Regions from separate parts of the Burkholderia sp. Bp9016 genome, predicted to be linked through region 1. Evidence: predicted binding sites of a transcription regulator. Region 1 holds the regulator's gene; each other region holds the start of a gene.
What was found. The regulator sigma-54, encoded in region 1, starts transcription at its own class of promoters, with help from an activator protein. The targets are predictions, from matches to a motif close to TGGCANGNAANCTGCTTT.

Region 1 (5,622 bases):
CGCGCCTCGAACACCTTGAGCGGCAGCCAGCCACCAGGGAACAGCACCGTGTGCAGCGGAAACAGCGGCAGTTCGATCAGGGTGGTCGATAGGGTAGACATGGCGCGCCGGCGAAAGGGCGGAGTCGCTAAGGTCGGTCGACCTCGGTGACAAGCCGCGACGACGCGTCGACATCCACGGGCGCGTCACGATGCCGCACGATCACGTTCGCCTCGGGCGCGAGGCGCGCGGCGAGCGTTTCCGCGATGAACACCGAGCGATGCTGCCCGCCCGTGCAGCCGATGGCGACGGTCAGGTAGCTGCGGTTGTCTTCGCGAAAGTGCGGCAGCCATTTCATCAGGAACGCATGGATGTCGTCGATCATCTGATGGACGATCGGCAGTGCGTCGAGAAAGGCGATGACCGGCTGGTCGAGCCCGGTGAGCGGGCGCAGCTCATGGTCGTAGTACGGATTCGGCAGCGCGCGCACGTCGAACATCAGGTCGGCGTCGAGCGGCACGCCGCGCTTGAAGCCGAACGACTCGAACATCACCATCAGGTCGTTGTTCTTCTGCTCGATGAAGCGCTTGACCCACGTGCGCAGCACGTTCGCACGCAGCGTACTGGTATCGATCTGGTGACCGAATTCGGCGAGCGGTGCGACGAGATCGCGTTCGCGCTCGATCGCCTCCTCGAGCGACGACAGCAGCCCGACGTTCGCATCGTGCGACGGCGAGCCGGACAGCGGGTGGCGCCGGCGCGTTTCGGAGAAGCGCTGAATCAGTGCCTGCGTGCTCGCGTTCAGGAACAGCACGCGAACATCGTGCTTGAGCGACAGCGCACGGATCAGGCCGGGCATTTCGTCGAGCGACGCGCTCGAGCGTGCATCGATTGCAACCGCGAGCCGGTGCTGGCCTGCCTCGGCGAGGTAGCGGGCGAGTTCTGGGAGCACGTGCGGCGGCAGGTTGTCGACGCAGTAATAGCCTGCGTCTTCAAGCGCGTTCAGCGCGACGGATTTGCCTGAGCCGGAGATGCCGGTGATGAGGACGATGCGCATGGGAAGCAGAGAATCCTGACGTTTCATCATAGCACCGGCTCGACGCGTCGGCGCTGCGTGGCCGGCGCGGGAGAATTACACGAGCTTGCCGGGGAACTGACTGTCGGGATCTTGCATCGCGAGTCGTTGCCGATCCATGAAATCGCGCAACGTGTCGATTCCGCGCAACTGCAGGATCGTGTTCCGCACGGCTGCCTCGACGAGCACTGCGAGGTTGCGGCCGGCCGCCACCTGGATCGTCACCTTGCTGATCGGCAGGCCGAGCACGTCGACGGTCTGGCTTTCCAGCGGCAGGCGCTGGAATTCGCCGTCCGGGCGGCGTACGAGCTGAACGATCAGCTTCAGCTTCATTTTCCGCCGTACGGCGGTTTCGCCGAAGATCGTCTTGATGTCGAGCAGGCCGAGGCCGCGAACTTCGAGCAGGTTCTGCAGCAGCGGCGGGCAGCGGCCTTCGACGAAATCGGGGCCAAGTCGGACGAAGTCGACCGCGTCGTCGGCGACGAGGCCGTGACCGCGGCTGATGAGTTCGAGGCCGAGTTCGCTCTTGCCGAGACCGGAGTCGCCGGTGAGCAGAACGCCCATCCCGAGGATGTCGAGGAACACGCCATGCAGCGTCGCGCGCGGCGCGAGGATGCGCGACATGTAGAGCCGCAGGCTATCGATCACCGCGGCGGCCGACATCGGCGTCGTGAACAGCGGGGTGGACGAGCGCGTGCAACGCAGCACGAGTTCGGGCGGCGCCGCCGCGCCGCCGGCGACGACGAGGAACGGCGGCTCGAGTGCGATCAGCTCGGCCATGTGGCGCGAACGGTCTTCGTCGGTCTGCCGCTGGTAGTAGTCGATTTCGGCTTCGCCGAGCACCTGGATCCGGTTCGGGTGGATCAGGTTCAGGTGGCCGACGAGGTCGGCGCTCGACGTCGCGTTGCCGACGGTGTCGGCCGAAAAACCGCGCTCCCAGCCTTCATGCCCCGTCAGCCAGCTCAGCTTCAGCGTGGCTGCGTTGTCGTCGAAGATGCTCTGGGCGTTGATGCTGGACGTATCCATGACTCTCGTCACTCCAATGAGTCGGTGCACGCGCGCGGCGACGGGCGTCGCCATGCGGGACCGGCGCCGGGCAGCCGTGGACGGCGGCGCATGCCGCCTCGCTCGGGAAAATATTCCGCCCGGATCAACTCAAGGTTGCCACTGAGTGAGCAGGCGATGCAACTCGGCGATATCCGTTTCGTTGTGCAGACGCTCGCGCGCGTCGCGATCGGACAGCAGTTGCGCGATTTCCGACAGGATCTCGAGGTGTTGCTGGGTGGCTTGCTCGGGGACGAGCAGGAAAATCAGGAGACCGACCGGCTGGCCGTCGGGCGCTTCGAACGGGATCGCATCGGCGAGCCGAACGAACGCGGCGAGCGGGTGCTTGAGCCCCTTGATACGCCCGTGCGGAATCGCGACGCCTTCGCCGAGCCCGGTCGAGCCGAGGCGCTCGCGCGCGAACAGGTTGTCCGTGACGGTGCTGCGGGCGATGCCGTTCTGATTTTCGAAGATCAGCCCGGCTTGTTCGAAGACGCGTTTCTTGCTGGTGACGGAGAGGTCGATGACGACGTTCTCTATGGGCAGGATTTTGGCTAGGCGATTCATGTTGGCAGGCGATTGGGCGGCCTGGGGTCTCCTTGCTGCGGCAGACTGATTTTCCATGTTCGGCGATATCAAGGCGTTCGGTATCGGCAACCTGCAAGGCAGCTACCGCATCAACGCCCCCCGGCGATAACCGGAACATTATAGAGCACAGCCGCGCGCGTGGCGCAGCATGGACGGACCGGTCGCACCACTGCGTCGAAGCCACAAAAAAAACGCCCGGCGAACCGGGCGGCATGTGTGCTGCAATGACCGTTATTGCGGCGGCAGTTCGATCTGGTCGATCGACGGCTGCAGCTTGATGGGGTCGTGCGCGTGCGTTTGCAGACGCTCCATGTGCTTGACGACCTGGCGATCCAGTTTGTCGATCAGCAGATCGATCGCAGCGTACAGGTTACCGTTCGCGCTTTCGACGAAGATGTCCTTGCCCTTCAGGTGCAGGTTGATTTCCGCGCGCTGCTGCTTGTCCTTTTCCTTGTGGTTGTCGACCGAGAGGATCACAGTGCCATCTATCACCTGATCGCTATGGCGTAGCACCCGGTCCAGCTTGGTGATCACGTATTCGCGAATTGCAGGCGTGACTTCGAGATGATGTCCACTGATCTTCAGGTTCATAGTGCTTCTCCAAGCGAGAGACCACCCGGCCGCATCGAGGCGGCGCTCCGGTCGACTTGCCCCTGCCGCACGCGGCGGCAAATTCGCGGACAGGTCGCCCGGCCTGTTCCCCGTGTGCGCGGTGGCCGGAACACGCCTGCCGCCGGGCAGGCAGCAGGCTTAAAGAGACTTGCGCAGATTCACTGCCGGGATTTTGAGGGCTTCGCGATACTTGGCGACCGTGCGGCGCGCAACCACGAAACCCTGTTCTGCCAGCAGCTCGGCAATGCGGCTGTCCGAAAGTGGCGATTTTGGGTCTTCAGCTCCTATCAGTTGCTTGATCAGGGCTCGGATGGCGGTCGACGAAGCGGCGCCTCCGGTGTCGGTCGAAACGTGTGATCCGAAGAAGTACTTAAATTCAAGCGTCCCGAACGGGGTCAGCATGTACTTGCCTGTTGTCACACGGCTGACAGTCGACTCGTGTAGGCCCAGCGTATCAGCTATTTCCCGCAAAACCAAGGGGCGCATGGCAATTTCACCGTGCGCAAAGAAATTCTTCTGACGCTCGACAATAGCCTGCGCGACGCGCAGGATCGTGTCGAAGCGCTGCTGGATGTTCTTGATCAGCCAGCGTGCTTCCTGGAGCTGCTGTTTCAACGATCCGGCCGACGGATCGCCGCGGCTGTTGCGCAGGATGTTCGCGTACAGGTTGTTGATCCGCAGGCGCGGCATCACTTCCGGATTGAGTTCCGCGAGCCAGTTCTGGCCGGACTTCTTCACGATGATGTCGGGTACGACGTAGTCCGCTTCGGCCTTGCCGTATGCGGCGCCCGGGAACGGCTCCAGCGAACGGATCAGCGCGTGCGCGTCGCGCAGCGCGTCGTCGCTCGCCTTCAGGTGCTTGCGCAGCCGCGTGAAATCGCGCGCGGCGAGCAGCTCGAGATGCTGCGACACGATTTCGAGCGCGAGCGTGCGGGTGGGGGACGGATCGAGGCGCAGCAACTGCAGCTTCAGGCATTCGGATGCCGAGCGCGCACCGACCCCGGCGGGGTCGAAGCTGTGCAGCAGCGCGAGCGCCGCGTTCAGTTCGTCGCAGTCGATTTCAAGTTCGGCCGGCAGATCGGCGAGCACTTCGTCGAGCGACGCGGTCAGGTAGCCGTCGTCGTCGAGCGATTCGATCAGGAACATCACGAGCGCGCGATCGCGCGGGCCGGCCTGCGTGACGCGCAGTTGCGCGGAGAGATGGTCGCGCAGCGACGTCGCGGCTTCCTGCACCTGCAGCGGCGGCAGGTCGTCGTCGTCCGATGCGCCGCTCGAGCGGCCGAACTCGTCGAGATTCCACTGCGGGCCGTCGTTGCCGTCGCCGGATGCGTAGCCGTCGTATTCGTCGGCGCCGGCCGGTTCGTCGCGCTCGGCGCGCTCGCCCGACTGGCCGCTGCCGTTCGCGGCGGCCGGTTCGGCGCTCTGCGCGGGCGGCGTCTGCGCGATCAGCGATCCATCCGCCGCGACACGCAGCGGACTCGCGATCCATTCATCGTCATTTTCGAGCAGCGGATTCTGCGCGACGGCCATCGCGACTTCCTGCTGCAGTTCGAGCGTCGACAACTGCAGAAGCCGGATCGACTGCTGTAGCTGCGGCGTCAGCGCCAAATGTTGCGACAGGCGGAGTTGAAGGCTGGCTTTCATGGCAGAGAGGGAGTCATACCGGCAGTGTGCCACGACCCAGGCGCCTTGAGCCATCCGCGATTACGCGCGGCGCGCCGCCCGGCCGCGGGTAGGGCTGCAACATGGCTGGAAAGCCGCGCGCGGCCCCGCACGGCGGTGCCGGGCGGGGTGCAGCCGGCCACGAGGGGAAGTTACATGCGGAAGTGTTCGCCGAGGTACACGCGGCGCACGCTTTCGTTCTCGATGATGTCGCTCGGCGCGCCGGCGGCGAGCACTGAACCGTCGCTGATGATGTATGCGTGGTCGCAAATGCCGAGCGTTTCGCGGACGTTGTGATCGGTAATCAACACGCCGATATTGCGCTGCTTCAGGAACTTGACGATCTTCTGGATCTCGAGTACTGCGATCGGATCGACGCCGGCGAACGGTTCGTCGAGCAGGATGAAGTTCGGGTTGGTCGCGAGCGCACGCGCGATTTCGACGCGACGGCGTTCGCCGCCCGACAGCGACAGCGCAGGATTGTCGCGCAGGTGGGCGATCTGCAGCTCGTCGAGCAGTGCCTCGGTGCGCGACGCGATCGCATCCTTCGAGAGCCGCTTGCCATCGTCGCCGTACTGCAGCTCGAGCACTGCGCGGATGTTCTCCTCGACGGTCAGCTTGCGGAACACGGATGCTTCCTGCGGCAGGTACGACAGGCCGAG
Region 2 (5,622 bases), on a different contig from region 1:
CTATGCGCAGTTCGCACGGCTGCACCTGAACAATCACGGGGTGGTCCGGCATCGCGCGACGGCATGAACCCCGTCGGCGATTTTCTCGCGCGTGAGCGCGTCGTCACGCTGCTCGGCATGGCCGCGCTCGTCGGCGCGTGCTGGGCCTACCTGTGGACGGGCGCCGGGACCGGCATGTCGGCGCTGGACATGACGACGCTCGCGCTGTTCCCGCATCGGCTGGCCGACGACATGGGCGCCATGGATCCGTCGCTGCCGACCGTGATCCTGATGTGGTGGGTGATGATGATCGCGATGATGACGCCCGGTGCGGCGCCGCTCGTGCTGCTGTACCGGCGCGTGCTGCGGCATCACGGCGCGCAGGGCACGGGTTCGGCGCTCACGTCGGCGTTTCTGCTGGCCGGCTACCTGGTCGCCTGGCTCGCGTTTTCGGTCGGCGCGGCCGTGCTTCAGATGCTGCTGCAGCCCGCCGGCCTGATCTCGGGGATGATGCTGTGGTCGAAGAGCGCCGCGCTGTCCGCGTTCGTCCTCGCGTTGGCTGGCATCTATCAGTTCTCGCCGCTGAAACAGGCATGCCTGCGGCAATGCCGGTCGCCGGTGCGCTTTCTTACCACGTACTGGCGCCCCGGCGTGTCCGGCAGTTTCCTGCTCGGCGTACGCCACGGCGCATATTGCGTCGGGTGTTGCTGGCTGTTGATGGCGCTGTTGTTCGTCGGCGGCGTGATGAACGTCGTGTGGATCATCGCGTTGTCGCTGTTCGTGCTTGCGGAAAAGGTGCTGCCGGGCGGCGAGCGTATCGGCCGCGCGCTGGGTGTCGTGCTGATGGCGTGGGCCGTCGCGACGCTGCTCGTGTAGCGGGGACGTTCATGCTGCGACGCAGGTGCAGGTGCTGGCTCCGGTAGACACGAAGGCATCCGCGGTGCGTCCTGGAGATTGTCGATGAAGATCCGATGCGTTGCTGCCGCCGCCGTCGGTGCACTGACGGCTGTTGCGATGCCGGCTTGCGCGGCCGGCGGCATGTCGGACATGAACATGGGCGACACGAAGCTGTCGGCGCCGGATACCGCACTGACCGATGCCGAAGTGAAGCGTATCGATGCCGCGCACGGGATGGTGACGCTGAAGCACGGCGCGCTCCGGAACGTCGGGATGGCGCCGATGACGATGACGTTCAAGGCCGGCGATCCGGCCATGATCGAGTCGCTTCGCGTGGGCGACAAGGTCAGGGTTCGGGTCGAGCGCGTGAACGGCACGCTGACGATCGTGCGGCTCGTGAAGCGGCAGTGACGCTCGAATCCCGCAGCGGTTTCCGGCGGCGATCGTCGCCGCGACGGTGTGCTATGCCGGTGCCGCGATCTACGGCCGGTCGTTCAACGGACTGTCGCCGGCCGCGCCGGCCGTCGGCTCGCTCGTGGTCGGCAGCGACGCCGCTGGTGCCCGCCAGCATCGCGGTCGACCGACCACGGACGCTCGAGCCGTCGTGGCAGCCGCTCGCCGTCCTGTCGACCGCGTTCGCGTTCGTCGTCTCCTTCCGGCTGGTCCGGACGCTCGGCTCGGTCGGGACGACGGCGCAAGCGTATCTGCGCGTTCCGGTCGGCGTGGCGATCAGCATCGCGCTGCTCGGCGAATCGCTGTCCGCGTTGGCGTGGCTGGGGCTCGGATGTGCCGTCGCGGGCGTGGCGGCGATGACGCTGCCGTCACGCGCTCAGTGGAAACCGCGGGCGTGACGACACTTTCGCGAGCGCGAACGTTGCGCCGCCCCGATTCGTCACGTGAATGACCGTCGAGCCCGTGACGATCAACGCGACGCCATTGCGGGTGTCGTCACCGTTCCGTGCCGGTGCTACGTAACGTGCCCCCGTGTTACGTGAACGCCGGGAGCGGCGCGGGGCTCGCCGAACCGGCGGGTTTCCGATCGCATGCCGTACGTCCCGCGTGGGGACGGCCGCCGGCGGGGCCCGGTGCGCGGCGATCGCGGGATTGCATCGATGGCGACCTTGGTGGCACGGGTGATGCTTGTCGAATGCATTGATCTGAAAAACCGACGGGGGCATCCATGTATCACCATTTCACCAGAACCGGCGTTGCGCTCGCCGCGATCGCCGCGGCTTGTATGCTGGCCGCGTGCGGCGGCGGCGACATCACCGCGCCGACCGTGGCCGGCAATAACATCGGCACGAGTACGAGCGGAACTAGCGGAACCAGCGGAACTAGCGGAACCAGCGGAACTAGCGGAACCAGCGGGACCAGCGGGACCAGCGGGACCAGCGGGACCAGCGGGACCAGCGGAACGACGAGCGGCGGTTGGGGTACCAGCGGCGCGCCCGGCACGAACGGCATCGTCAGCACGGTTGGCCAGGTCGTGATGGACGCCGGCACCTCGCTCGGCGGAGTGAGTCTGCCGGGTGTCGGCAAGAGCGTGACCGCGGGCCCGGGCGCCACGATCACCGGCGTGGGCTCGATCATCCGCGACTCGGCGAACGCGGTGAGCGCGGGGATCGGCCAGATCGGCATCACGCCGGACCCGGTCGGCAAGACGGTCACCGGGCTCGGCACCGTCGTCAGCTCGACGGGCAATCCCGTCCTGGGCCTTGCCGAGACCGTGAAGGCGCTCGGCGCGGGCCCGCTGTCGCCGCTCGCCCCCATCACGACGCCGGTTGGCGGCCTGCTCGACACGGTAGCCCAGGGGCTGCAGTCCGCGGGCGCTACGGTCGGCTCGACCGTGTCGTCGGGGCCGGTGCAGCAGGCGACCCAGTTGGCCGGGTCGGCGATCACGCCTCTCGTGACGACGGCCGGCAGCCTGACCCAACAGGTCGGCACGGCGACCGGTCTCGGCCAGCCGGTCGCCGGCCTGCTTGGACAGGTCGGCGGGGCGATTACGTCGGCCGGAACCAAGGTGTCGGCCGCCTCGTCGCAGCCGGTCGTCGGCGATCTCGGGCAACTGGTTCGGGCGGTCGGCAATACTGTTACCAACGCCGGCGGCCTCGTGAATCCGAACGGCGCAAACGGCGCCGTGCCGATTTCGGGCCTGGTGACGAGCGTGGTCGGCGGGATACCGGCAACCGTGCACAACGGTCCCGGCACCGGTACGAGTGGCGGGGCAACGTCGGGCGGTACGAGCAATCCGCTCGCGCCGGTCACGTCGCTCGTCGGCGGCTTGCTCGGCGCAGCGGCCGGCAAGTGACGGATCCGCACTGATCGTCAGCGCGCCCGGCCGGCGCGAACGAATCGCCGGCCCGAACACCGCGTGCTAACCCGGTCCGTTGCCGGAATCGCAGTCGGGTTCGGAGAAATTCAATTCGACACCGTTGCCGGCCGGATCGCTGAAAAAGATCTGGAGCTGGCGCGTGAGCGGCACGTATCGGCGCGCGTACTGGACCTGCGCGTTGTCGAGGCGCCGCTCCATGTCGGCGGCGTTCGCGCAGGAAAACGCCATATGGTCGAACGTATTGACGACGTGCGCTGGCCGCACCTCGCCGGGCCGCGTTTCCGACAGGTGGAGAATCGCTTGCGCCCCCGCGTAGAGCCAGTAGCCGTCGCTCTGGAACGGTGGCCGATAGCCGGGTTCGAGGCCCACGACGTTCACGTAGAAATCGCGCAGCGTATCGAGCGTCGCCCGATCGGCGCGCAGGTTGTAATGATCGAGTCCGATGACTGACATGGCAGGTTGTCCGGTTCGTGCAAGGGGGCATTGCACAGCATCGCGTAGCGCGGGGTGTCCTGTCACCCCCGAATCCCTTTGATCGCCGCAGCCGGGCGCGCGAGCCCGCGGGCCGGCAGCGGCGTCGACATCACGATCGACGTGCGGGTTTCGCCGTACAGGTTGATGCGCTCGATCAGCTGTTCGAGGTGCGCCATGCCCGTGGCCACGAACCGCATCACGTAGGAATCCGCGCCGGTCACGTGATGGCACTCGACCACTTCGGGAATCGTCTCCAGCAGCGTCAGGAATTTCGCCTTGGCCGGCTGCGGCACCGTGATGCCGATCAGCGCGCTCACCGCGTAGCCGGCCGCGGCCGGATTGACCCGCGCCGTGTAGCCGTCGATCACCCCGATCGATTCGAGGCGCTTCACGCGTTCGGTCACCGCCGGCACCGACAGATGAACCTGACGTGCCAGCTCCGTGTAGCTGATGCGGCCGTTGGCCTGCAGCAGCGCAAGTATCTTCCAGTCCAGATCGTCCATGGCGGTGGAGTTTTTAAGGTAAAACAGCCATTTTTCCTTAAAAACCGGCTTCAGCGGCGATCGGACTTTCCCTACGATGCCGGTATCCCCCTTGCCTGACACGAGGAGTCGGCCATGCTGTTCATCAAGTCCGTCGTGATCGGCTTGTCGATCGCGGTGCCGGTCGGCCCGATCGGCATGCTGTGCATCCAGCGCAGCCTGACCCGCGGCTTTCGCGCAGGGTTCGCCACCGGCATCGGGGCCGCCTGCGCGGATGCGATCTACGGGCTGCTCGGCGCGCTGGGTGTCGCGGGCATCGCCACGGCGTTCCCGATGCTGACCGTCGCGCTGAAAATCGGCGGCGGCGCGTTCCTCGTGTGGCTGGCGTGGTCCATCGCGCGTCAGCCACCGGCCGTGGCGGCCGTGCAGCGCGACGGGCCGCGTACGACCGTGCTGCGCGACTTCCTGACGACGTTCGGCCTGACGTTGTCGAACCCGATGACGATCGTGTCGTTCATCGGGATTTTCGCGGCGCTTGGGCCGCTGTCGGCGGCTCGGGAAGGCGCGATGCGGATGTCCGTCGCGCCGATGGTCGCCGGCGTGTTCGCTGGGTCGGCGGCGTGGTGGCTGTGTCTGAGCGGTGCGACCGCCGCGTTACGCACGAAGATGTCCGGCGCGTTCATGCACGGGCTGTCGCGTGTGTCGGCCGTCGTGATCGCGGGGTTCGGCGCGATCCAGTTGATTGCGGGCGTGCGCGGCGTCGTGGGGTCGTGAAGGTCGACTGCGGTTCGCTGCGAACGCATTCGATCCATCTGAACGGCTCCGCATCGGCGTCCGTGATCGCGGGCGCCGATGCGTGGGCAGCCGGGCGTCAGAACGTGTAGCTGACCTTGCCGAACGCGGTGCGGCCGAGCGTGTTGTAGCCGTACGCGGTCATGTACTGGCGGTCGAACAGGTTCGACAGCGTCGCCGATACCGTCAGGTGCGCGTTGATCCTGTACGACGCGCGCAGGTTCACCGTCAGGTACGACGGCAGGTAGGTCGTGTTCACCGGGTCGTCGAACGTCGTGCCGCCGTAGTTCAGCGACGCGCCCGTGCTCAGCGCGTGCAGGTGCAGTTCGTCCCACGTGTGGTCGACGCTCACGCTGACCGTCTGGCGCGGCCGGCGGTTGAGCCAGCTGTCGTTGGTCTCGTCCTGCGGGTCCAGCAGGCCGATCGCGATGCTGACCGGCGTGTAGCGGCCAATCGTCCCCTTGTACGACAGGTCAATGCCGCGGATATGCGAGCGGCCGATGTTCATCGGCGAGAACGTCGCGGGGTTGTACGCGATCAGGTTGTGCACCCGCGTGTCGTAGATCGCGGCGGTGAACGTGCCGTACGACGTGTTCGCGTCGAGCGCGGCCTCGATCGAATCGCTGCGCTCCGGGCTCAGGTCCGGATTGCCGTAGCCGGGGTAGT
Region 3 (5,622 bases), on a different contig from region 1:
TTCGAGCGCGGCCTGGTCGGCCGTGTTGACTTCGACGGCCGCGGCAAGACCGGCGGCGAGCGACAGCGACAGCGCGACGAACAGCATCAGCAGCTTTTTCAGCATGGCAAAGGCTCCCAGGTTCCGACGGATGAATGGCCGTTGTAACGGACGGCGGGGCGACGCCGGTCCGAGCGTCGCCGTTAAGCATAGGACAAATGCGTGCCCTTTTTAAGACAAGCTGTCCGAATCTTGCTGAAGGCTTGCGTCGCTGTAAAGACGGAACGCGCTGCCGGGCCGCGATTTTGACCATGTTTTACGGTGTCCGCCGATGTCTGACGGTGGGTGTCGGAAGCGACGGCCGCAAATTGACGCGCTGGCCGTTCGGCAACGCTTGACTTAGAGTGAACTCTAACTCCTAACCTTGAGCGTGCCATGTCGATCACCGTATCCACTCCTTCCCCTGCCGGCCCGCTGACGATCGGGCAAGTCGCCGCATTGACGGGCGTGTCGACGCACACGTTGCGGTACTACGAGCAGGCCGGGCTGCTGCGCGCGATTTCGCGCACGGCGGCCGGGCACCGGCTTTATGCGCCGGCCGATCTCGACTGGCTCGCCTTCGTGATGCGGCTGAAAGCGACCGGCATGCCGATCGTGCAGATGCAGCAGTTCGCGGCATTGCGTGCGCAAGGCGAGTCGACGTTCGGGGCGCGCCGACGGTTGCTGGCCGCGCATCGCGATGTGGTGCGCGCGCATATCGAGGAACTGCAGGCGAGCCTCGACGCGATCGGCGACAAGATCGCGTACTACGAGACGCAGGAGCGCGAGACGGAACGACGGGCGAACACATCCCATTCACTATCGGAGCAGGACGGACATCATGGAACGACTCGTTGACGATCGCTATGCGCGCGGCTGGAACAAACTGAAGGAAATCGACGGTGAAGTGGGCGAACGCGTGATCGCGGCACTCGCGCCGATCGCGCCAGATTTCGGGCGTCTGCTCGTCGAATTCGGTTTCGGCGACATCTATAGCCGGCCGCAGCTCGACCTCAAATCGCGCGAGATCGCGACGATCGCCGCGCTGGCCGCGCTCGGCAACGCACAGCCGCAACTCAAGGTGCACGTCGAGGCGGCGTTGAACGTCGGCTGCACACGCGACGAGATCGTCGAGGTGTTCATGCAGATGGCCGTCTACGCGGGATTTCCGGCCGCGCTGAATGCGCTGTTTGCCGCGCACGAGGTATTTGCCCGGCGCGATGAAGCGCTCGCCACGGACAACGGCACGACGGAAGCGGTTGCGCGTGCGGCGTGATGCGCCGCGCGCCGCGTGTGTCAGATGCGGTGCGGCGCGACGATCCGGTGCTTCGCGATTCGCCGGTACAGCGTCGCACGCGAAATGCCGAGCGCCTGGGCCGCTGCATCGGGGCGCCAGCGATGCGCGGTGAGTGCCGCGACGATGCGGCCGCGCTCGTCGTCCGGCAGCGCGCCGGCCGGGCCGGCGCCGAACTGCGCGGCGAGATCGGCCGGCAGGTCGCGCCGCGTCACGCGTGCGGTGTCGCACACCGCGCACGCATAGCGCAGCACGTTGCGCAGTTGCCGCACGTTGCCGGGCCACGGGTACGCGGCGAGCTGCTCGGCGAGCGCCGGGTCGAGCGTGAGCACGTGGCCGGTCGCCTGCGCTTCTTCCGCGAACACCGTGGCGATCACGTCGCCCACGTCGGCGCGCTCGCGCAGCGGCGGCAGCTCGAAGGTCGCGCCGCTCAGCCGGTAATACAGATCCTCGCGGAACGAGCCGCCGGCCACCATCTGTGCGAGATCGCGGTGCGTCGCGCAGATCACGTCCAGATCGACGCGCACGGGCGTGTCGCTGCCGAGCGGCACGACTTCGCCGTCGGCGAGCACGCGCAACAGGCGCGTCTGCAGCGCGAGCGGCATGTCGCCGATTTCGTCGAGAAACAGCGTGCCGCCGTCGGCGAGCACGATCTTGCCGCGTGCGCCGTGCTTGCGCGCGCCGGTAAACGCGCCGGCCGCATAGCCGAACAGCTCGCTTTCGATCAGCGCGTCGGGCAGCGCGCCGCAGTTGACCGCGACGAACGGCCGTGCGCGTCGCGCACCTGCGTCGTGGATCGCGCGGGCGAACACTTCCTTGCCCGCGCCGGTTTCGCCGAGTACGAGAATCGGCAGCCGCTTGCTCGCGACGCGCAGCGCGAGTTCGGCCTGCTGCGCGATGCGCGCGTCGCTGCTGTGCAGGAACGGGGTGAGCGCACCGACGTTGCGCTGCGCGGTGCCGGGGCGGCGAGATGCCGGGGCGGCCCGTGCCGTGCCGGTTTCGCGTCCGGCGCGTCGTAGCGGCGCGCGCAGCCGCGCATGGAGCGGGGCGCCGGTCGCGCGCAGCCTCAGCGCGACGATCGTGTCGAGCCGTGCGGCATCGCGCAGCGGCATCTCTGTCGCGTCGAAGATCTCGTCGATGTGGCGCGGTTCGCACAGCGCCGGCAATGCGTCGCGCGCCTGGCGGTTCGCGGCGACGATATTGCCGCAGTCGTCGAACGCGATCAGCCATTCGGGCTGCGCCTCGACGTAGTGACGATTCGGATGCCCGAACAATATCCAGTGCTGCGCGGTGCTGTGTACGAAATAGCCGTCCTCGATCAGTCCGGCGCTTTGCCGCACGAGCTGGTACACGAGGCGCTGGCTGTCGCGGTTGTCCGGCGACTGGACGGCCGACGCATCGAGCACGCCGATCAGTTCGCCGCCCGGCGAGAAGATCGGGGCCGCGCTACAGGTGAGGGTGGTGAATGCCGCGCGAAAGTGATCGGTCTTGTGCACGGTGATCGGCGCGAGATCGGTCAGCACGCTCGCGACGCCGCACGTGCCTTCCTCGCTTTCCGACCAGCACGAGCCGATGTGCAGGCCCGCATGACGGAAGTCGTTGCGGCGTTCGCGGTCGATCCGGTAATCGATCGTCACGCCGTGCGCGTCGGTCAGCATCACGCAATAGTCGGCAACGCGAATCATGTCGTGCAGGCGCGTCAGACATTGCCCCGACGCGCGCAGGAACGCTTCCTCCTTGTCGCGCACCTCGCGCAGCTCGGCTGCGGTCAGCACGCGCGGGCCGATCGACGAAGCCGGGTCGAGCGCATAGCGCTCGAGCGAGCGTTGCCACGACGACACGAGGCGCGAGGAGTCGGCCGGCGCGGGCAGGCGCCCGGCGAGCGCGCCGAGCACACGGTCGGCGTGCTGGGCCTGGGGGACGGCATAGGGCATGGTCGGCTCCGGTTCCGGACGGCGGGGAATTCGCTGTTCTTGTAGCACATCCGCTTCGGCGGATCACATTGCATCGCAGCATGCGCGACGCATGAGACGTTCGTCTCACCGGCATCTCAACGGGTCTCGCGGGGCTGAGACCCAAGGGCGAGCCGTGCGCGATTGGCGCCCGGATCGCGGTGGCGCGCGCCGTGCCGCGATCCGCGCGGCTTGCCGGATAGGTCGGCGTGCGAGCCACGCTGCCGAAACATGCGCGCCGCGAGATCGACGCGGTGAGACGCACGCGCCGTTTCGCGACGCGTACGCGCGTCTTGGCGGCCCATGTCGAGCCCGTGTATCGCCGCCGAGCCAGTCCGCACGCGGGTTTCCCGGTCGTTGCACACACGGTGGCACGCTGCTTGCAGATATCACGGCAAGTCCGGCGCAGTCGCGTCGGCGACGACGATCCGCCGCTCTCGATGACGGCGGACGACACATGCAGGGCCGGCGCGCGAGCCAATGCGCGAGCGCCGGCCCACTGGATGGAGACAAGCCCGTGACGACGCCCGTGACCGTCGGCGTGATCGCGAACCCCGCATCGGGGCGCGACATTCGCCGTCTGACGACGCATGCATCCGTGTTCCCGACGGCGGAAAAGGCCAACATGGTCGTGCGCCTGCTCGCCGGCCTCGGCGCGATGGGCGTCGAGCGCGTACTGACATTGCGTGACAAGACGGGCATCGCGACGCTGCTGATGCGTGCGCTCGATACGCATCGTGCGGTCGCACCCCAGGAGCGCTGGCCCGACGTCGAATTCGTCGACCTGCCGATCTCCGATACGGTCGCCGACACGCAGGCCGGCGCTGCCTACATGCACCGGATGGAAGTCGCGCTGATCGTCGTGCTCGGGGGCGACGGCACTCATCGCGCGGTCGCCGCGCATTGCGGCGCGACGCCGCTCGTTGCGCTGTCCACCGGCACCAACAACGCGTTTCCCGAGCATCGCGAGGCGACGGTCGCAGGCGTCGCGGCCGGGCTTGCCGCGACCGGCGCCGTGCCGGCCGACGTCGCGTTCATGCGCAACAAGCGGCTCGTCGTGCGCTGCACGGCCGGTTCGAACGCGGGACGCGAGGAGATCGCGCTCGTCGACGTATGCGCGGCGCGCCAGCGCTTCACTGGCGCACGGGCGATCTCGGGCCCCGACGACATCGACACGCTTTACCTGACTTTCGCGGAACCGGACGGCATCGGGCTGTCGGCGCTCGGCGGCGCGTGGGCGCCGCTCGAGCGCAGCGCGCCGCACGGACTCGCGATGCGTTTCGCGGCCGACGGCAAGACGGCCGGCACGCTGCTCGTCGCACCGATCGCGCCGGGCCGAGTCGATCGCGTCGTGATGCGCAGTTGCGAGCGGCTCGAACCGGGCGCGTGGCAGACGATCCCGTTCGAGCACGGCACGCTCGCGTTCGACGGCGAACGCGAGATCGAGGTTGCGCGCGGCGATCGCTACGAGATCGCGCTCGACTGGCGGGGGCCACTGACGGTCGACGTCGGCCGCACGCTGCGTTACGCGTCGTCGCGGCTGTTGCTGCGCGACGCCGGCGCGTGGCGCAACTGACCCCCCAGTTTTTTCGACGACGCATCGCTTCCATTCCAGTCAATCGACAAGGAGACATCGCCATGACAGCCGTTCTCGAAGGACAGGTCGTTATCGTCACCGGCGCCGCGCGCGGCATCGGCCGCGGCATTGCGCTGACGCTTGCAGGTGCGGGTGCCGACATCCTGCTCGCGGATCTGCTCGACGACGCACTCGACGCAACCGCCCGCGAGGTGCGTGCGCTCGGCCGGCGCGCGGCGGTCGCGAAGGTCGACGTCACGCAGGCCGCGCAGGTCGACGCGATGGTCGCGCAGGCGCTCGCCGAACTCGGCCGGCTCGACATCCTCGTGAATTGCGCGGGCGTGATCAGCATTCATCCGGTCGAGGCGTTGACCGAACGCGACTGGGATTTCGTGATGGACGTGAATGCGAAGGGCACGTTTCTCGGTTGCCGCGCGGCGCTCCCGCATCTGAAGGCGCAGCGCAGCGGCCGGATCATCAACGTCGCGTCGATTGCCGGCAAGGAAGGGTTTCCGAATCTCGCCCACTACAGCGCGTCGAAATTCGCGGTGGTCGGCTTCACGAACGCGCTCGCGAAGGAGCTCGCGCGCGACGGCGTGACCGTCAACGCGATCTGTCCGGGCATCGTGCGTACCTACATGTGGGACCGGCTGTCCGACGAATGGAAGACCGACGGCGAGTCGGTCGAGGAGTCGTGGCAGCGGCACCAGCTCACGCTGATTCCGCAGGGCCGTGCGCAGACCCCCGAGGATATGGGCCGGCTCGCGCTGTTCTTCGCGACG

Region 2: a site for sigma-54 is predicted at 2,002-2,019, ahead of DIE13_RS25340 (collagen-like triple helix repeat-containing protein). Genes of this name have one in related genera too.
Region 3: a site for sigma-54 is predicted at 3,634-3,651, ahead of DIE13_RS18750 (ATP-NAD kinase family protein). Genes of this name have one in related genera too.

What each region holds. Positions count from the first base shown of each region.
Region 1 is NZ_QTPY01000010.1:204,016-209,637, forward strand. Features, by position in the region: gene DIE13_RS14850 (LON peptidase substrate-binding domain-containing protein) at 1-101, opposite strand, end outside; gene rapZ (RNase adapter RapZ) at 128-1,036, opposite strand; gene hprK (HPr(Ser) kinase/phosphatase) at 1,112-2,080, opposite strand; gene DIE13_RS14865 (PTS sugar transporter subunit IIA) at 2,210-2,722, opposite strand; gene hpf (ribosome hibernation-promoting factor, HPF/YfiA family) at 2,918-3,277, opposite strand; gene DIE13_RS14875 (RNA polymerase factor sigma-54) at 3,437-4,942, opposite strand; gene lptB (LPS export ABC transporter ATP-binding protein) at 5,113-5,622, opposite strand, start outside.
Region 2 is NZ_QTPY01000023.1:86,976-92,597, reverse strand. Features, by position in the region: gene DIE13_RS25360 (DUF1326 domain-containing protein) at 1-67, shown strand, start outside; gene DIE13_RS25355 (DUF2182 domain-containing protein) at 64-855, shown strand; gene DIE13_RS25350 (copper-binding protein) at 940-1,287, shown strand; gene DIE13_RS25345 (EamA family transporter) at 1,434-1,727, shown strand; gene DIE13_RS25340 (collagen-like triple helix repeat-containing protein) at 2,057-3,184, shown strand; gene DIE13_RS25335 (VOC family protein) at 3,251-3,661, opposite strand; gene DIE13_RS25330 (Lrp/AsnC family transcriptional regulator) at 3,724-4,185, opposite strand; gene DIE13_RS25325 (LysE family translocator) at 4,300-4,938, shown strand; gene DIE13_RS25320 (TonB-dependent receptor domain-containing protein) at 5,036-5,622, opposite strand, start outside.
Region 3 is NZ_QTPY01000014.1:137,190-142,811, forward strand. Features, by position in the region: gene DIE13_RS18730 (helix-hairpin-helix domain-containing protein) at 1-105, opposite strand, end outside; gene DIE13_RS18735 (MerR family transcriptional regulator) at 415-876, shown strand; gene DIE13_RS18740 (carboxymuconolactone decarboxylase family protein) at 860-1,294, shown strand; gene DIE13_RS18745 (sigma-54-dependent Fis family transcriptional regulator) at 1,315-3,246, opposite strand; gene DIE13_RS18750 (ATP-NAD kinase family protein) at 3,782-4,840, shown strand; gene DIE13_RS18755 (SDR family NAD(P)-dependent oxidoreductase) at 4,903-5,622, shown strand, end outside.